Regions from separate parts of the Paenarthrobacter sp. NPDC089988 genome, predicted to be linked through region 1. Evidence: riboswitches for the same ligand, from Rfam matches in the RefSeq annotation. Region 1 holds a riboswitch; each other region holds the start of a gene.
What was found. Region 1 has a riboswitch for thiamine pyrophosphate ahead of thiD (bifunctional hydroxymethylpyrimidine kinase/phosphomethylpyrimidine kinase). Riboswitches for the same ligand answer to the same signal wherever they lie in the genome.
Positions count from the first base shown of each region.

Region 2: another riboswitch for thiamine pyrophosphate. It lies ahead of ACIPV6_RS12650 (ECF transporter S component); the one in region 1 lies ahead of thiD (bifunctional hydroxymethylpyrimidine kinase/phosphomethylpyrimidine kinase).
Region 3: another riboswitch for thiamine pyrophosphate. It lies ahead of thiO (glycine oxidase ThiO); the one in region 1 lies ahead of thiD (bifunctional hydroxymethylpyrimidine kinase/phosphomethylpyrimidine kinase).

Region 1 covers NZ_JBIVGD010000001.1:259,451-265,938, forward strand. Annotated here, with positions in the region: gene ACIPV6_RS01245 (Rne/Rng family ribonuclease) at 242-3,514, shown strand; TPP riboswitch at 3,588-3,686, shown strand; gene thiD (bifunctional hydroxymethylpyrimidine kinase/phosphomethylpyrimidine kinase) at 3,678-5,198, shown strand; gene rplU (50S ribosomal protein L21) at 5,541-5,849, shown strand; gene rpmA (50S ribosomal protein L27) at 5,909-6,172, shown strand; gene obgE (GTPase ObgE) at 6,309-6,488, shown strand, end outside.
Region 2 covers NZ_JBIVGD010000009.1:138,040-144,527, forward strand. Annotated here, with positions in the region: gene ACIPV6_RS12640 (energy-coupling factor transporter transmembrane component T family protein) at 1-353, opposite strand, end outside; gene ACIPV6_RS12645 (ABC transporter ATP-binding protein) at 350-1,888, opposite strand; gene ACIPV6_RS12650 (ECF transporter S component) at 1,888-2,508, opposite strand; TPP riboswitch at 2,587-2,723, opposite strand; gene ACIPV6_RS12655 (NUDIX hydrolase) at 2,879-3,592, shown strand; gene ACIPV6_RS12660 (DUF4235 domain-containing protein) at 3,629-3,889, shown strand; gene mnhG (monovalent cation/H(+) antiporter subunit G) at 3,958-4,341, opposite strand; gene ACIPV6_RS12670 (monovalent cation/H+ antiporter complex subunit F) at 4,331-4,609, opposite strand; gene ACIPV6_RS12675 (Na+/H+ antiporter subunit E) at 4,606-5,169, opposite strand; gene ACIPV6_RS12680 (Na+/H+ antiporter subunit D) at 5,166-6,488, opposite strand, start outside.
Region 3 covers NZ_JBIVGD010000002.1:270,842-277,329, forward strand. Annotated here, with positions in the region: gene ACIPV6_RS04580 (RNB domain-containing ribonuclease) at 1-1,001, opposite strand, end outside; gene ACIPV6_RS04585 (ferritin-like fold-containing protein) at 1,043-1,711, shown strand; gene thiE (thiamine phosphate synthase) at 1,708-2,373, opposite strand; TPP riboswitch at 2,401-2,520, shown strand; gene thiO (glycine oxidase ThiO) at 2,513-3,775, shown strand; gene thiS (sulfur carrier protein ThiS) at 3,772-4,008, shown strand; gene ACIPV6_RS04605 (thiazole synthase) at 4,012-4,809, shown strand; gene ACIPV6_RS04610 (hypothetical protein) at 4,888-5,190, opposite strand; gene ACIPV6_RS04615 (DUF3107 domain-containing protein) at 5,226-5,450, opposite strand; gene ACIPV6_RS04620 (TetR/AcrR family transcriptional regulator) at 5,501-6,157, opposite strand; gene moeB (molybdopterin-synthase adenylyltransferase MoeB) at 6,242-6,488, shown strand, end outside.

The DNA of each region.
Region 1 (6,488 bases):
GCATGCCTGGATCAGCCGATCCCCGGTAGGCCCGCCATGACAATGGACGGCACCTGGTTGTGGCAGCAGAACAACGGGTTCCAGAACTGAGGCACTGGCCTTCCAGGGCTGCCGCACCCCAATGATGGTGCGAACCGGAAGGAATACTACCGACTTCTGTCAACGCCTGCGGGTTTTGACAATATTTGCCCCACTGGGCGCTGGATGTGGCGGCGTCGCTGGGGCAGGAGTGTTGCCACATATGGATAATGACCAGGTTGTAGCCGTTAATGATCAGGCAGCTTCTGCGGAAGCAGCGGAGGCACCCAAGAAGGCCACCCGCGCCAGGACCACGCGCGCGCCGCGCAAAGCCGCGGCAAAGCCCGCAGCACAGGTAGCAGAGGAAGCCCCGGACGCCGCGGCAGAACCAGCCGCCGCCCCTGAGGCCGAAAGCGCCGCCGTCGAAGCAGCCGCCGCCCCTGAAGAAGCCCCCAAGGCCCCGGCCCGCCGCAGCCGCGCACGCAAGAAGGCCGATCCGGCCGAAACCCTTCCCGGCCTAGGCGACGCCGCCGAAGCAGCAGTCCAGACTGAGGCAGAAGCCGGCTCCGGAGCATCAGCCCCCGAAGCAGAAACCGAAGCCGCCTCGGAAAAGCCGGTCCGCCGTCGTCGGACTGCCAAGCCCAAGGCAGAAGCCGAAGCCACTAGCGTGCAGGAACCCACCACGGAGGCAGGCGGCGCAGAAGCAACGCCCGCCCCCACCCCGGCAGGCGGCGCAGCCGCCGAACCGGAAGCCAGCGCGGAAGCAGCGCCCGCCCCCACCCCGGCAGGCGGCGCAGCCGCCGAGCCGGAGGCCGCCAACGGAGCGGAAACCGATGCAGACGCCGCCCCCGGCTCCTCGGCCCTTTTCCTGGAGCCCGTTTCCATCACGTCCATGATTTTCCAGGCGCCCGACCTCAGCACGGTGGTCCGTCCGGCAGCGGAGGAAAAAGGGGAAGAAACCGCCGAAGACGCCGAGGACAACGGTGACGGCGAGTTGGAGGAATCGGGAAGCCGTCGTCGACGCCGGAGCCGTGGACGCCGCGGTCGCCGCGCAACGGACCGTGAGGAGAACGGGTCCGAGGAGTCCGGCGAGGAATCCGACGATGACGAGTCGCCGGCCGCCGAACCCCTTGAAGACGGCGTCACCTCGCGTCGACGCCGCCGTCGCCGCCGTGGCGACCAGGATCTTGAACTGACCGGTGGTTCGGATGACGATCCGCCCAACACGGTGACCCGCGTCCGCGCACCGCGGCCCGTTTCGGAATCCACAAGTTCCAACCGCGTGGCCAGCGTCAAGGGTTCCACGCGGCTTGAGGCCAAGAAGCAGCGCCGACGCGAGTCCAGGGAGACGGGCCGTCGTCGCCAGGTCATTACCGAGGCCGAGTTCCTTGCCCGCCGCGAATCCGTGGACCGGCAGATGATCGTCCGTCAGCGCGATGACAGGATCCAGATCGGTGTCCTGGAGGACGGCGTGCTGGCCGAGCACTTTGTTTCCAAGACCCAGCAGGACTCGCTGATCGGCAACGTCTACCTCGGCAAGGTGCAGAACGTGCTGCCGTCCATGGAAGCTGCCTTCGTGGACATCGGACGCGGCCGCAACGCGGTGCTGTATGCCGGTGAAGTGAACTGGGACGCGGTCAACCTTGAAGGACAGCCGCGCCGGATCGAGAACGCGCTGAAGTCCGGCGACTCCGTCCTGGTCCAGGTCACCAAGGATCCCGTGGGCCACAAGGGTGCCCGCCTCACAAGCCAGATTTCCCTCCCGGGCCGTTACTTGGTGTACGTGCCCGGTGGGTCCATGACAGGCATCTCCCGCAAGCTGCCCGACGTCGAACGCAACCGCCTCAAGCGCATCCTCAAGGACCGCTTGCCCGAAAACGCCGGCGTCATTGTCCGCACCGCCGCTGAAGGTGCGTCGGAAGAAGAACTGACCCACGACATCAACCGGCTCCGCGCGCAGTGGGAAGGCATCGAAGGGCAGGCTTCCTCCACCAAGGTGCTGGCGCCGGAACTGCTCTACGGCGAACCGGACCTCACCATCAAGGTGGTCCGTGACGTCTTCAACGAGGACTTCTCCAAGCTGATCGTCTCCGGTGACGACGCCTGGGACACCATTGAGGCTTACGTCACCTATGTGGCGCCGGATCTGGTGGGCCGGCTCGAGAAGTGGACCAAGGACCAGGACATTTTCTCGGCTTGGCGCATCGATGAGCAGATCCACAAGGCCCTGGAACGCAAGGTCTTCCTGCCGTCCGGTGGATCCCTGGTGATCGACCGTACCGAGGCCATGACCGTGGTGGACGTCAACACCGGCAAGTTCACCGGCAGCGGTGGAAACCTTGAGGAGACGGTCACCAAGAACAACCTTGAAGCGGCCGAGGAAGTAGTCCGCCAGCTTCGCCTGCGCGATATCGGTGGCATCATCGTCATCGACTTCATCGATATGGTGCTCGAATCCAACCGGGACCTGGTGCTCCGCCGGCTGGTTGAATGCCTGGGCCGCGACCGTACCAAGCATCAGGTGGCCGAAGTGACATCGCTCGGCCTGGTGCAGATGACGCGCAAGCGCATGGGCACGGGCTTGCTTGAGGTCTTTGGCGAGCAGTGCGAGCACTGTGCCGGACGCGGTGTGGTGACCCACGACGAGCCCGTCGAGCACCGGCGTGCCAACGTTGTTGCCGCCGAGCAGCACCGGCCCCACACCGAAAGCCAGCAGCAGCCTTCCACCCGGACTGAGCGGAAGCGACGCCGCGGCAAAGGCGGCGGACAGCCGGTAGAGAGCTCGACGCCGGTCCATACTGCCGCTTCGTCCGCGCCTTCGACGCCGGCTCCCGAGCCGGTGGACCCGGCCCGCCAGGCCAAAGCCCAGGCCACCAGGGCTGCCCTGGCCACGATTGCCGCCGCAGCGCACGCTGCCCACCTGCACGATGACGAGGTTCACCGGGCCGAGGAGGAAGCACGTGCCGCAGCCGCCGCAACCGGGGCTGTTGCAGAGCACTCTGACGAGGTGCCGGATTCAGGTGCCGTCGAAGGCACCCCGCGTGCCACGCCGGTGCTCCGGTTCGGCGGTGAAGAGGTTGCCCTGCCCTTCGTGGAACACCACGAGGAGCCAGCTTCCGAGAAGCCTGCCATGACTTTGGACCTGTTGGCCGAGGCTTTCTCCCACCTGGGTGGGGGTCCTGTGGCTGTCGAAAGCCAGGCTGGGCTTGCCGCCCCTGCTGCTGCTCCGGCGGAAACCGTCCCGTCCCGGCAGGATGCTGCGGAGGAAAGCGATCCGTCCAGCCGTACCCGCGGCCGGCGTGGTCGCCGGAACCGCAGCGCCAGCCGAGCGCAGGGTGCCGCCAATGAGACCACGGTGGAGCACCACGAGGTATCCGCCGCCACCGGTGGGGGAGCGGCCCATGAAGCCAAAGCGCCGCAGGAGCAGGCCAAGAAGGAGTCCGCTGCTTCTGAGCCGATTATCCTCGGCGTGGGGGTTCCGGCCTCGGAACTCTAGGCATTGCCAACGTCATGTAACCGACCGAGGGTCCGGCAGTAGCTACTGCCGGACCCTCGGTCCGTTAGGCTTGGTCACTGACACGGGGTGCCAGGCGTTGGGCCGGGCTGAGATCCAGACCCGTTGAACCTGTCCGGTTAGCACCGGCGAAGGGATGTCCCTCATGACTTCATCGTTGAATTCAGCCGTCTACGCCGTGGCCCCCAGCCGCCGGCAATACCCGCGCGTCCTCAGCATCGCGGGCTCCGACCCCTCCGGCGGCGCAGGAATCCAGGCGGACTTGAAAAGCATTGCCGCCCACGGTGGCTACGGGATGGCCGTGGTCACGGCGCTCACGGCGCAAAACACCCTGGGTGTCACCGCAGTCCATGTTCCGCCCGTGGACTTCTTGCGGCAGCAGCTTGAGGCGATCAGCAGCGATGTAACCATCGACGCCGTCAAGATCGGGATGCTGGGCGACGCCGAAGTGATCGGCGAGGTGCGTCGCTGGCTCGAGAAGGTGCGTCCCGCCGTCGTGGTCCTTGACCCGGTCATGGTAGCTACCAGCGGTGACCGGCTACTCCGGGAATCCGCCGAAGCCGCACTGCGCGAACTTTTGCCGCTGGCCGACCTCATCACCCCCAACATTCCTGAACTCGCCATGCTGTTGGGGGAGCCAGAAGCCACGGACTGGTCCACCGCCCTCGAACAAGGCAAGCGGCTCGCTGCCGAATGCGGAAACACCGTGCTGGTGAAGGGCGGACACTTGGCAGGAGCCGAGTGCCCAGATGCGCTCGTCAACACCAGCGGGCTGCTGCGGCAGGACCTTGTCTCGGTGGCAGGGCCACGGGTGGAGACGAAGAACAGCCATGGAACGGGCTGCTCGTTGTCCTCGGCACTGGCCACGGTCCAGGCACGGACGGGAGACTGGGAAGCGTCGCTGCGGGAGGTCAAACCCTGGCTCCTGCAGGCCCTGGCCACCGCGGATGTGCTGGAGGTGGGTCACGGCAGCGGCCCCATCAACCACTTCCACCAAGCACAGCAGGCTGGAGGCCCAGGGGCTTTCGCCGCCCGCCTGTGGGAGGAGGCGGCACCGGAACTGGACGCCATCTACGGCCTCGACTTCATCCAGGGGTTGGAGTCGGGCAGCCTTCCAGAACCACAGTTCAACTACTACCTCGCGCAGGATGCCCTTTACCTCAACGGCTACTCGCGGGTGCTGGCACGGGCAGGTGCCCTCGCTCCCACCGAGGAAGAGCAGCTGTTCTGGGCCAGGTCCTCGCAGCTCTGCCTCGAAGTCGAATCCGAACTGCACCGGAATTGGCTGAGCACCAGGCAGGCCGCCACCCACACCGGTCCTGTCACCAAGGCCTACGTAGACCACCTGCTGGCGGCGTCGGCCTCGGGAAGCTACGGCGTGCTGCTGGCGGCGATCCTGCCCTGCTACTGGCTCTACGCCGAGGTGGGACACCAGCTCCACGCCAATTACGTCAAGGCAGGGTCCCCGTCGGAGCACGCGTATGCGGACTGGTTGAAGACCTACGCCGACGAAGACTTCGCCGAGGCCACCCGCAAGGCCATCGGCTTCACGGACGCGGCCGCGGTGGTCGCTTCCAGCCAGGACCGGGCTGCCATGGTGGAGGCTTTCGCCCATTCGTGCCGCTACGAGACTGCCTTCTTCGACGCCCCGCGGTTGTACGCCTAAAGGACCCCCGCGCGTCGAAGAGGTGAAATCCCGGCAAAGCGTCCCGGAGCCTGTAGGCTGTATGGGCACGGTGCCGGGAAAGTCCGTTCCTACTGGTGACTAGCGTCACGCGGTGGCTTCCGGACCCGGCCTCATTTGCAGCCGAGGGTCGAATTAGCGTAATCTTGATCTTCGGTGCTTACGCCAACACTTGGGTTATGCCCCCTGGAATTATTCACGGGATGACTCGCGGGCTTCGATCTGGAGTCCACGGCGTTGAGGCACAGCGTGAACCAGGCCTGATTCCGGTTCGAGTTCCGCACGCAAATTTAGTAAGAAACGTCGAGAGAAGTGAGTACCCAAGTGGTGTACGCGATTGTCCGCGCAGGCGGCCGCCAAGAAAAGGTTTCCGTTGGAGACTACGTAACGCTGAACCGCGTCCCCGGTGGAGCCGGCAGCACGCTTGAGCTGCCCGCCTTGCTCCTGGTTGACGGCGACAAGGTCACCTCCGCTGCTGCGGACCTGGCCAAGGTGAAGGTCACGGCCGAGATCCTGGAGGACCTCCGTGGTCCCAAGATCGTCATCCAGAAGTTCAAGAACAAGACCGGTTACAAGAAGCGCCAGGGTCACCGTCAGGAACTGACCAAGATCAAGATCACGAGCATCGCGTAACTTTCCTTACGCAGTTCAGATTTTCAGTTTCCCCACATATTTAGAGGCAGGCATTTCACATGGCACACAAAAAAGGCGCGAGCTCCACTCGCAACGGTCGTGACTCCAACGCACAGCGCCTCGGCGTCAAGCGTTTCGGTGGCCAGGTAGTTTCCGCAGGCGAAATCATCGTTCGCCAGCGTGGAACCCACTTCCACCCCGGTGCAGGCGTGGGTCGCGGTGGCGACGACACCCTGTTCGCACTCCAGGCTGGTGCGGTTGAGTTCGGTACTCGCCGCGGCCGTCGCGTAGTGAACATCGTTGCTGCTGCAGCTGCAGAGTAACAACAAGTTCTGAACCGGTGGAGCGGGCCCAAAAGGCCCGCTCCACCGTTCTTTTAACCGCATTACAATCGTTCGGGGCGCCTGGTGTGCGCCGGACATGGCATTCGCGCTGTTTACAGCAACAGAGGAGATAGACGTGGCGAGCTTTGTAGACCGGGTAGTCCTGCACGTTTCAGGCGGTACCGGCGGCCACGGCTGTGTTTCCGTCAAGCGTGAAAAATTCAAGCCACTCGGCGGACCCGACGGCGGCAATGGCGGCAATGGCGGCGACGTCATCCTCCGTGTGTCGTCGCAAACCACGACGCTCCTGGACTAC
Region 2 (6,488 bases), on a different contig from region 1:
ATCGCCAGGCCCCGCAGCATGAAACCCAGCCCCAGCTGGAGGGACCCTTCGCTGATGGACCAGAGTCCGACGTCGAGCAGTACAGCGCCGCTGTCAGCGGCCACGATCGCGGTACTCCAGCCGCCAATGGCTGCCGCGATGATGAGCGGCCAGGCCCGGACCCACAGAAGCCGGATGGTGAGTCCGGCCAGCGGGAACAGCGCGAGCTCCGCCACGAGGGCGATCGACGCCGAAACCCAGTCGATGGACAAGGCCAGCACCATGGAAATCAAGAACACGGCCACGAACTTTGCCAACGGGTTTGCCCGCGTCAACAGGGCCTGGTTGCCACTGAGGCTTAGGGTCTCCCTCATGCCGCACCTGCTTCCTGTTTTTCGGCCTGGTTCGCTGGGGTGAGGCGCAGTTCCGTACCGCCCAGGACGGCGCTGAACTCCTCGTCGTGGGTCACCGAGACCACGGCCGTTCCTTGGTCCAGCAACTCCGACAGGAACGAGGCCAGCTCAGCCCACGTGTTCGCGTCCTGACCAAACGTAGGTTCGTCGAGCACCAGCACTTGGGGATGCGCCGCCAGGACAGTGGCCACAGACAGCCTTCGTTTCTCGCCGCCGGAAAGGGTGTAGGGGTTCGCGTCCACCAAGTGCGTCAGCCGCAGCCGCTCAAGCAACTCGTCGACGCGTTCCTCGCCGTGGCCCAAATGCCTGGGGCCGAACATGAGCTCGTCCAGGACCTTGCCCGTGACGAACTGGTGTTCCGGCTCCTGGAAAACGGTGCCGATGCGGGAGATCAGCTGGTCTGCTTTCCACGCGAAGGGATTGATCCCGGCGCCTTGGGAAAGTTCGACGGCGGCAGACACCTTGCCGTGCACCGGCGCCAGAAGGCCCGCCATGGTGAGCGCGAACGTGGACTTGCCCGCACCGTTGGGACCCGTGATGGTCAATGCTTGTCCGGCCCTGACCTGCGCGGTAACGCCGGCTTGGACAGGCACGGGTGGGATGCTCTTGAACCCCCGGCGACGGGGTTTTTCCCGGGACACAGCAAGGTCCTGTGCGGCCAGAAGCAACGGTGCCTGTCCCGCAGGGTCGGCGTTCCTGCCCCGGGTCCGCGGGACGTAGCCGGGAACCCACACGCCGGCATCAATGAGCATGGTGCGGGCCTCGGAGAGCACGTGGTCCGGATGCCCGTCCAGGAGGACCCCGCCACCGGGCTGCAGGACCACGATCCGGTTTACCAGGTCCTTCCACACGGACACCCGGTGCTCCACCACCACCAGGGTTGCACCGGTCTTGTCCAGGCATCGGCCAACGGCATCGCGTACTTCCAGCACACCGGCCGGGTCCAGGTTGGCTGTCGGCTCGTCCAGCAGGAGCAGCCCCGGCCGCATCGCCAGAATCCCGGCCAGCGCAAGGCGCTGCTTCTGCCCTCCGGAGAGTGCCGCCGTCGGGTGGTCCAGGGCCAGGCCGCCGCCTGCGGCGTTACGCAACCCGACGTCGTCGAGCGCTTCATGGACGCGTGCCCAAATGTCTGCCCTCGGAACGGCAAGGTTCTCGGCACCAAACGCTACGTCGTCGCCCACGCGGGACAGGACCACCTGCGTTTCCGGGTCCTGCTGCATCAATCCGGCGCGGCCCCGCTGTTCGCGCGGCAGTGCGCCGTCGATCAGCAGCGAGCCGGTTTCGTCCGAGTCGTCTTCCTCATCGCCCAACACCCCGGCCAGGGCGTGCAGGAGCGTCGACTTGCCGGCTCCGGAGGGACCCAGCAGGAGCACGCGCTCCCCGGGTTCGATCCGGAGGTCCAGGCCGTGGATGGCAGGGGTGGGCCGCCCTGCGTGCCGCCATCCCCATCCCTCGGCGGAGATGGCGGCAGGCTGGCCGCTGTTTGTGGCGGCCATCAGTTGAAGACTGGCTCCGACGCAGCCTTGCGGGATGCGAAAGCGCTCAGCACGCCAGTGGAAGCGAGTCCGCGGGTAGCTACCCAGGACAACGCACCGGCAATGATCGCGCCGGACAGGGTACAGAATGCGATGTAGGCCAGCTTGTCCACGGCCTCGTAGGCAATGTTCCAGCCCCACGGGACGAAGGAATCATTCAGGCCGCAGAAGAGTCCAGCGCCCGCGCCCGCCAGGAGCGAGGTGGGCAGGTTGAACTTCTTGTAGCGGAACGCAGCGAAGACCAGCTCCGCACCGAGGCCCTGCAAGATACCGGAGATGAGCACCGTGGTGCCGTACTGGGAGCCCATGATGAGCTCGCCGGTGGCGGCCACAGCCTCGCAGAACAGCGCGGCACCGGGCTTGCGGATGATGAGCATGCCCAGCACTGCGGGGATCATCCAGCCACCGGCGATCAGGCCGGTGAGGGGCGGGTAGGCCGCGTTCATGGGGATGGATACGATTGCGGCGCCCTGGGACCATGCCCAGAAAATCACGCCGCCGGCGATGGCGATCAACGCTGCCACCACAATGTCTACAACGCGCCAGTTATAACTGGTCTTCTTCACGCTTGCCGTGGTCATTTCTTTGCCTCCTGAGGTTACAGGAGGGGAAAGTGCTCCCCGGATACCCCGGCCGGCTCACGCCGCCCGGGTCCGGACACTCTGAGAAGCTCGACTCCCTTGCGCCGGTACTAACCGGATCAGGTTCGAGGGTCTGCGGCTGTCCGCACTCTCAGCGCCCTCGCGTCTCCCACATCACTGCAGGATTCGACGGCGGCGCTCCCCTGTCGTTATCAATCTGCCCTTGTGGGCGTGGTTCAGTTTACACCTGAAGGGGTTTGCGGGGTCATGTGGCTGGTCATAAATCCGTTGCGGGGCCCGCTCTGCGCCCCATTCCCCGCCCTTAGGGCGCACAGCAGGCCCCACAACGCGGACCTGAGAGAATGGCTGCATGACGGATACTCCCGGTCCAAGCCACCTTGACGCAGCCAAGCCAGTGGCCGAAGCCCGCCTCGCAGCCAGCGTGATCCTGCTGCGCGATACGTCTGCTGGGCTGGAGGCCTTCGTCCAGCACCGCGTATCCACCATGGATTTCGCTGCGGGGATGGTCGTGTTTCCCGGCGGCCGAGTGGACGCTGGGGATTCCCAGGGCTGGGATTACCCGCCCAAACTTCTGGAGCGGCATGCCAGGGAGTGGCGGCTGAGCTCAATCGCCGAAGCAGGTCCGGATTCCACCGCGCCCGTCAGCCAAGCAAGCAAGAGCTCCGGGACCGTTCTGGCCGCTGCCATCCGCGAAGTCCAAGAAGAAGCCGGCCTCACGTTGGATCCGGCCGACCTTCGGCCGTGGGCCAACTGGATCACACCCGTGGACATGCCCAAGCGGTTCGATACCTACTTCTACGTGGCCAAGCCCGCCCCGGACGCCGCACCGCAACACCAAACCACCGAGGCCTGGCAGTCACTATGGATGCCCGTTGACGGAATCCTGTCCGCGGAGGCCGAGGGCAAACTGCAACTCATGCCGCCCACGTATTACCTGCTTAAGGAAATCTCCGGTTTCGATTCCGTTGATGCCATGTGGATCGCGGATCATGAGGTGGTTCCCGTACTGGCACCACCCGGCTCCCTGTCCGCCTTCCTCAAGGAGAGGGCGAGCCGGGGCTAAGCAGGATCCGCCGGGTTGTGAGGTTAGGCTGAAGGCATGAACTTCTTCCTCAAGCTTCTGGGCGCAGGCGTGAGCCTCGGCGCGGGTTTCCTTGGTACCAAGCTGGTCAACAAGGGATGGGAAAAAGCCACGGGCAACAAGCCGCCCAAAGGCAACGATGACATGGAAACGAGCCTCCGCTCAGCGCTGACGTTCGCCCTCATCTCGGCGTTTGTCAGCACCCTCATCCAGGTCCTGGCCAGCCGGGGTACGCAGCGCGCAATCGCCCGCTTCGCCAAGTCCCAGGACATCGTCTAACACCTACGCGGGGTCACTTCCGGCCTATGGTGGACGTCCGGATGGGCCTGAAGTGACCCCGCGTTGCCCTAATCCTCCGAACGCCCTTCGGCTGCCCGCTGCACCACGGCTTCCAGTTCGTCCTTGGTGAGCAATTCGCGGTGCCCATGCTTGGTACGGTAGGCCGAACGCCCCACCATGTGGGCCGCCACGGGCGCCGTGAGCAACTGGAAGATCCAAGCCACCAGCAGCACGGGCCACACCCACCAGGTGCGCATCTGCAGGCCGATCGCGGCGAGCATGAGGAACAAGCCCAACACCTGCGGTTTGGTGGCCGCGTGCATGCGGCTCATGAGGTCCGGGAAGCGCAACAAACCAATGGCGGCACCCAGTGACATCAGGGCGCCGACCACCAGGAACACTGCCGTGACCGAATCGATCACGAGGTCCACGCCGCTTGCATCAGGAGTCATTGGCCTGCCCCCTCCGCTCAGCCACGAACCGGGCAACGGTCACTGACCCGATAAATCCGATCACGGCCAGGGCAACCAGGAGCATGAGGTTGTTCAGGTGACGGTTCACGGCCATATCCACTGCCAGCGCAGCGCCAAGGATCGCCAGGAGAACGTCGGAAGCGAGCACGCGGTCAAGCAGCGATGGGCCGACGGCGATCCGGATGATCGCCCCGGCCGCGGCGAGGCTGAGGATCACCGCGGTAACTACGAGGACCAGTTCTTTCACAGTGCTGCTCCTTCCATGCCGGCGGATTCAGTCCGGAGGGCTTCCACTTCCTCGCGGGTGCCCATGATCCTGATCAACCCGGCCTCTATGTTTTGGACTTCGTGCCGGATCTTCTGCACATCTTCCTCACTGTAGATATTGAGCGCGTGCAGGTAGAGCGTGGAGGTGGAGCGGTCCACTTCCACTACCAGCGAGCCCGGAATCAGGGATATGACGTGGCCTGTGGCCGTCACCATGAGGTCGGCATGGCTCCGCAAAGGAACAGCCACGACGGCGCTGCGCACCTTGGGTCCCTTGACCACGGCCAGGTAGAGGACAAGGAAGCTCGCTGCCACCACTTTGCCAAGGAACATCAACGCGAACGGTATGGCGTGGAGGATGTTGAAACGGCCACTCAGTTCAACGGGCGGCAGGTAGAACAGCTTGGCCACCACGATGGCGATGAGCGCACCGAACAACAGATTGCCAGGGCTGAAATCCCGCCACAGGGCGCCCCACACAATCACCAGCCAGATCAGCAGTGGGAGTTCGGTGCGGAAGGAGATCGGTTTGCGGCTCACTTGGCACCGCCTGTCTGAACCGCTGCCGGCACCGGAGCATTGTCACCCAGGACGGAGTGGATGTAGGCCGAACGATCGAGCATGATCTCGGCTGAGCCACCGGACAGCTGGAAAAGTGGTCCGGCGAACACAGTAAGCGCCACACCGAAGACCACCAGTGCGGCCGTCGAACCCACCATGGTCCGGGGAAGGACACCGGCACGACCGGGCGTCAGGAGTACCGGATCCGGGTACTCTGCGTCCTCGGGCTTGCGCCAGAAGGCCCTGTTCCACACGCGGGCGATGGCCAGCAAGGTCAGGAGGCTCGTGACCACGCCGCCAACCACCAGGATGATGGCCAGGGGCGTGCCGAGCTCGACGCCTGCCTGCAAGAGGCCGAGCTTCCCGAGGAACCCGGAGAACGGCGGGATGCCTGCCAGGTTCATGGCCGGTACAAAGAACAACAAGGCGAGCAGCGGGGAGAGCTTGGCCAACCCGCCCAGACGGTCGATCGAGGACGAACCTCCGCGCCGCTCAATCAAACCAGTGACCAGGAACAAACTGGTCTGGACGGTGATGTGGTGCGCCACGTAGAACACCGCGGCCCCAAGCCCCGTTATGGAGGACATCGCCAGGCCAAACACCATGTAGCCAATGTGGCTGACCAGCGTAAAGGAAAGCAGACGCTTGATGTCGCTCTGGGCCAACGCACCGAGGATGCCCACCACCATGGTCAGCAACGCAACGATCATCAAGGGCGTGTTCAGGGTGTCCCCCGGGAACAGGAGCGTTTCGGTGCGGACCATCGCGTACACGCCCACTTTGGTAAGCAAGCCGGCGAACACAGCGGTGACCGGCGCGGGTGCCGTGGGGTAGGAGTCGGGCAACCAGAAGGACAGCGGGAACACGGCGGCCTTGATGCCGAAAGCCACCAGCAGCATCACGTGCAGGAGGTTCTGCGTGCCTTGGTCCAGCTCAGCCAGCTTGATGGCCAGGTCTGCCATGGTGATGGTCCCGGTGGCGCCGTAGATCATGGCGATCGCGATCAGGAACAGCACCGAGGACACCACGGAAACCACCACGTACGTCACTCCGGCCCGGATGCGGGGCCCTGTTCCGCCGAGCGTCATGAGGACGTAGCTCGCGGTCAGCAGGATTTCGAAGCCCACGTACAGGTTGAAGAGGTCTCCAGTGAGGAAGGCGTTGGAAACACCGGCCACCAGGATCAGGTAGGTGGGGTGGAAGATGGAGACCGGCGCTTCCTGGTCGCCATCGGCCATGCCTTGGCCGGTGGCGTAGATCAGGACCGCGAGGCTCACCACGGTGGACACCACGAGCAT
Region 3 (6,488 bases), on a different contig from region 1:
ACCTCGCCGTCGAAAGGTGTGTACCCGGCGCCCCGGAACAGCGTGCCTGCCGAGTGCAGGATGGCCAGTTGCTTGGGATCGGAAGCATCGAGGGTCCGCAGGTACTCCCCGTAGGTGATGTCCCCGTCCCACGGTTTGCCCAGGGCCTGCGTTTGACGCTTGAAATGCAGCAAGGAGCGCTCGTCCGGTGCGGGCATGGTGCGCAGGATCCCCACTTTGCCGTCGAGCATCATGCGGGCCGCGGCCATGCCCGTCATGAGGGAGATCTGGGCGTTCCAATCCTCCACGGGAAGCGAAGGGGCAGCCACAATCCGGTACCCGCCGCCGCCTGTTGCCTGGATGATCTCCTGCTCGGGCATGTTGAGGCTGGCACCACCACGCTTGCGTTCCAGCTCCACGCGTTTCAGCCCGACCTCCTTCAGCAGTTGGAGCACCGGAAGGGCCGAGCCGGAATCGATCTGCTCCTGGGCGCCCTTGTAGCTCAGTTTCGCGCGGCTCCGGACCGTGGCGCGCGCGACGGAGACGGATGCGACGTCCGCGTTCGCATCGAGGTCGAAGTCCCACACGAACGCCCCGCAATCCTGCCCTGCCAACAGGCTGCCGGCATGCTCGCTGATCACCTCCGGGTGCAGGGGAATCCGGCCGTCGGGAGCGTAGTAGGTCTGGCCGCGCTGCCTGGTTTCGGCGTCCAAGGCTCCATCGGGAACAACAAAGGAGGGGACATCCGCAATGGCGTAAAGGACTTTGTAGCCCTCGCCTGCACGGTCGATGAAAAGGGCCTGGTCCAAGTCGGTGGAGGTGGCGGGATCAATGGTGACAAAGGGAACGTCGAGCAAGTCCCGGGCGGGGAGTTGATGGTGTTCAACGGCCGCGCGTGCCTCCGCCAGCGCTTCGTCGGGGTACTCCGCGGGCAGTTCCAGCTCGGTCCTGAGCGCGGCCAAGGACTCCGCGAGCTGGTCGGAAGAATCGTCGACGTTGGGCGCTATCCGATGATGTGACACGAAAGTCAGACTAGCCCGAATTCGACGGATAGTCTTGGAACATGGGCACCTCCACAGGCCGCAACGACTCCCCGGGACAGTTCGCCGCCGGGCTGCTGGGTGCCATGGCCTACGGGGAGTTGTCCGCCTTTGGCCGGTTGTCCTCCGACTCCCGCATGGCACCCACGCTTCGCGAACGGGCCATGCTGGCCAAGATCGCTGTTGGCGCCTTCGGAAACTACGCCGTGATCAGTGGCCGGCTCACCGAAATGGGGAACGATCCAGAGGACGCCATGCTTCCGTTCCAGGGTTCCTTCGACCACTTCCACGAGCGGACCCCACCCGGAGACTGGTTCGAGTCGGTGACGAAGGCTTATGTCATAGACACCGTCTCGGCCGACTTTTACCGAACCGTCGCCGGGTTCCTCGATTCCGGGATCCAGCATTTCGTCCAGCAGGTCTGCTCGGCCGACCAGGCTACGGAGGCCCTGCGGATCCTGCTGCGCCGGGCACTGCGGGATGACCCCCGGCTGGCTTCGCGGCTTTCGCTCTGGGGCCGCAGGATTGTGGGGGAGGCCCTCACCCAGGCCCAGCGGGTGGGCCTGGAACACCCGGATCTGGGACCACTGCTGCGCGATGGACGCGGATCCCGGGCCGCAGTCCATCAGCTCACCGCCGAGTTGGCCGAACGGCACCGGCGCCGCATGACGGGGCTTGGGCTGACGGCCTAGGCCGCGTCGAGCGCCGCAAGCAGTGCCCGCGCGGCCGCCGTCGGGTCCGCCGCCTCGGTGATGGCGCGAACCACCACGATGCGGCTGGCGCCGGCGGCAACTACTTGTTCCACGTTTCCAAGGTCCACCCCACCAATGGCGAACCAGGGCAGGTCCACCCCGGCCTGCTTTACGGCCTCCGCAGCATATGTGACCAAGTCCAGCCCCACAGCAGCGCGGCCCGGTTTTGTGGGCGTCGCCCAGAGCGGGCCTACGCAGAAGTAGTCCAGGCCACCAGTGCCCCGGGAAGCGGCCACTGCCGCGTCCACCTGCCCAGGCGAGTGGGTGGAAAGGCCGATTGTTTCCCCCTCCGGGAGCAGCTCACGGGCCGCCCTTAAAGGGATGTCCTTTTGGCCGATGTGGAACACCGGAGCCCCGGAAATACGGGCAACATCGGCACGGTCGTTGACGGCCCAGAGGCGTCCGTGGCGGCTGGCAACCTTGTTCAGGACCTCCAGCAGTTCCAATTCTTCGGCAGCCTCGAGCGTCTTGTCGCGGAGCTGGATAATATCCACTCCGCCCTCGAACGCGGCGTCCACAAAGTCTTCGAAATCGTCCTGCCGCCGGCGGGCGTCGGTGCACAAATACAGGCGGGCAGGGGAAAGGAGATCAGGCTGGGTCATGCAAACCAGAGTAGTTCCTCTAAACTGGGCACGTACTGCGGGAGCCGCGACGATCGTCTTTATGACCGTCCGGCTGAGAGGGCTTCAGCGCCGACCGCTTGACCTGATCCGGCTAGTACCGGCGTAGGGAAGGGAATCCATGGCAGAAGCCATTCACGCAGATGTCGCCGTCATCGGGGGCGGCGTCATTGGACTCGGAATCGCGCACGAGGCGCGACGCCTGGGCCGTTCAGTGGTCCTCATCGATCCGGCACCGGCAAGTGGAGCAACCTTTGCCGCCGCCGGCATGTTGGCGCCCGTCAGCGAGCTCCACTACCAGGAGGAAGACCTCCTGGAACTCATGCTGGAATCGTCGCGGCGCTGGCCTGCTTTCGTGGACGGCCTCGCCGGGTCGAGGGAAGCCGCCGGATACCGCACGACGGCGACCCTCGCCGTGGGTGCCGACGCCGCCGACCGCCGTGCGCTCGCGGACCTCCGGGCTGTCCAGGTGGCCGAGGGCCTCCAGGTGGAACCACTCCTGCTGCGGGACGCCCGTGCGCGCGAGCCATTGTTGAGTCCCCAAATTTCCTGCGCGTTCCACATTCCGGCCGACCACCAGGTGGATCCCCGCAAGCTCGCAACGTGCCTCCTGGCAGGTTTGGCTGCCCACCGTCCCACCGATACCAGTTGGATCGAGGGGGCCGGCGATGGCTTCCACCTTCGGGAAGCGGCCGTCCGCCTGCTCTGGGAGGATGGACGCGTAGCCGGCGTTGAAACCAGCAGCGGTGGGCGGGTCCTGGCCAGGGAAACAGTCCTTGCCAATGGCCTGGACGCTGCAACCGTCAACAGCCTCCCGGAGCAACTCCATCTCCCGTTGAGGCCCGTCTACGGGGACATCCTCAGGCTCCGCGTCCCGGAGTCCCTGCAGCCCCTTGTCACTTGCACCATCCGCGGAATGGTGCGGGGTGTGCCGGTCTACATCGTTCCCAGGGAGGACGGGACCGTGGTAATCGGGGCCACCCAACGCGAAGACGGATTGTCTGCCAGTTCCAACGCCGTCTCGGCCGGGGGCGTCTACCAACTCCTGCGCGATGCCCAGGTCCTGGTGCCCGCCGTCGCAGAACTGGAACTCCTCGAAGCGACAGCCCGCGCCAGGCCGGGAACTCCGGACAATGCACCGTTGCTGGGACGGGTGGCCGGCACCGGCGGAGAGGTCCAGGGCCTCATTGTCGCCACGGGCTTCTTCCGGCACGGAGTTCTCCTGACGCCCGCAGCCGCGGCCATCGTGGGCGGCTTGATAACGGGCTCCGCCGATCCCCGGTGGGTGCGCTTCAGGCCGGACCGCTTTGGGCCGCCGGGAAGTGCACCCGCCATCAATACCTCCTCCGCGCACACAGGACCATTCACCAAGGAATCAGCATGAACATCAAACTCAACGGGGCAGACCACTCAGTAGTGGACGGGGCCTCCGTCAGCACCCTTGTCACGTCCGTCACCGGCCGCGCACTGGACCACCGCGGACAGGCGGCCGACGGCGGCAAGCTGGGTGTCGCCGTCGCACGCAACTCCGAAGTAGTGCCGCGCAGCCAGTGGGCCGCAACGGACCTCGCCGAAGGCGATGAGCTGGAACTCGTTACCGCAGTCCAAGGAGGCTGAACCATGACCACAACAAGCATCGAAACCCGGATTGACCCCTTGGTCATTGACGGTGTTGAACTGACGTCCCGCCTCATCATGGGAACGGGAGGCGCCCCCAGCCTCGAAGGCCTCGGAGCCGCACTCCTGGCCTCCGGGACGGAACTGACCACCGTGGCCATGCGGCGCTACTCTCCGGCAGAGGCCGGTTCACTCTTCCAACTCCTGGTGGACAACAGCATCCGCGTGCTGCCCAACACCGCAGGCTGCTTCACGGCCAAGGACGCCGTGCTGACCGCTGAACTGGCCCGAGAGGCGCTGGAGACCGACTGGGTCAAGCTCGAGGTCATCGCGGACGAACACACCCTTCTTCCTGACGCGGTGGAGCTCGTGGAGGCCACGGAACAATTGGTGAACCGGGGCTTCAAGGTGTTCGCGTACACCAACGACGATCCCGTGTTGGCCCTGCGCCTGGAGAACCTTGGCGCCACTGCCGTCATGCCGCTCGGCGCGCCGATCGGAACGGGCCTGGGTATCCTCAATCCGCACAATATCGAGGTCATCGTCTCCCGCGCTTCTGTTCCGGTGGTCCTGGACGCGGGTATCGGCACGGCCTCCGACGCGGCGCTTGCCATGGAGCTGGGGTGTGACGCTGTCCTCCTGGCCACCGCTGTGACCCGGGCCCAGAACCCGGCCCTGATGGGCGAGGCTTTCAAACACGCCGTGCTGTCTGGCCGGTTCGCCCGTCAGGCCGGACGGATTCCACGCCGGGAGCACGCCCTGGCGTCATCGGCCATGGAGGGCCGCGCAGAGTTCCTCTGACACTTAAACAGCTGTGGCCACCACCCTTTGGGGCGGTGGCCACAGCTGTTTAAGCACCCGGTTTTGTCCGGGAATTGCCTAGAGGCGCAGGGCCTTGGTCAGGGCCGTAGTATCCCGCGAGGTGCGCGTACGGCCCAGGTAGACCACGGCGCCTGCCGCAGCAGCTGTACCCAGCACGATGGGCAGCACATAGGGAATCCACGTCAGCCCAGGCTGGTAGCCCAGGCCGGCCGCGATGAAAGCCACCCAGGCCAGTGCGCCGATGCCCAACGACACTCCGGCCGGCAGGGCAATGCCGTACTTGCCGTGCCGTTTGTCATTTGCCCACACCAGGAAACCGGTGGCGACAGTCGCAAACGCAACAACGACGAGTGAAAGCATGGGGACTCCTTAGCGGCAGTAGTCAGGGCAAAATGTCAGAGTGCGCCGAAGCCCACGCGCCGGACTTCTTCGGCGCCGATTTCGACGTAGCCCAGGACGTTGCCGGGAACGATCACCTGGCGGCCCTTGTCGTCCGTCAACCGCAACTCCGAACCCTTGGAGAGGGCGTCCGCAACAAGCTTGGCTACGGCGTCAGCATCCAATGCGGATTCGAGCACAATTTCACGGCCGACGTTCTGAATGCCGATCTTTACTTCCACAGCAAGGCCTCCAAGCCAATCAAGAATTAGGTCAGTCCTTTATTTGTAGCCTAGGACTCTTTGGGGAATCGACTGATTCCGCGCCAAGCTAAACGATAGATCAGATCGCTGGCCACATCGAGGTCCAGGTTTCCGTCAGTTTCGAGCCAGTACCGTGCGCTGACCTGCGCCATTCCGGCCAGGCCACGGCCCAGCAGTTGGGCTTCAAGAGGGGGGAGCTTGGTGTCTTCGGCAATGACATGGGCCACGGCATCCGCAAAAGTCTTATTGAATGTTTCCAGGCGGGAACTGACATCGGGATCGTTGATCAGGTCCGACTCGAAGACCAGCCGGTGCGCTTGGTCGTCGTCCGCAATGAACTTGTAGTAGGCGCGCATAACGGCCTTGACGCGCTCTTTGTTGTCCGTGGTGGAATTCAGCGCGGTGAGCATCAGTTCCGTCAGGGCGGCCAAGTGGCTGTCCAGCAACGCCATGTAGAGCTCCCGCTTGGACGGGAAGTGCTGGTACAGCACCGGCTTGCTTACATGGGCAGTCTCGGCGATCTCATCCATGGCCGCTCCGTGGAAGCCGTTGGACACGAAGACTTCCAAGGCAGCGTTGAGCAATTGCGCACGGCGTTCGTCCCGCGGCAACCTTGCTGAGCGCGGTGAACCAATCCGTTCCTGCTTTGCTGGTGCCCCATCGTTTGCCCGTGCGCCGTCAGCCACAGTCTGCCGCCTTTCCTTTGCAGTTATGACCACTGTACCGGTGGGTAATATGACCGGGCGGCATCGGCAGGCATACATTGGGGTATGGCCTCAATTCTTGCTGCCCACCCTGCGCCCGCGGTCCTGCCGCCCCTCGTTGAACCTGCCGCCGGACTGTCGCCGGCCGAGGTGGAACGGTACTCCCGGCATCTCATCATTCCGGAAATTGGAGCCGTGGGCCAACGCAGGCTTAAGAATGCGAAAGTTCTTGTCATAGGCGCCGGAGGGCTCGGTTCGCCGGCGCTGCTGTACTTGGCCGCGGCAGGCGTCGGTACGTTGGGGATTATCGACG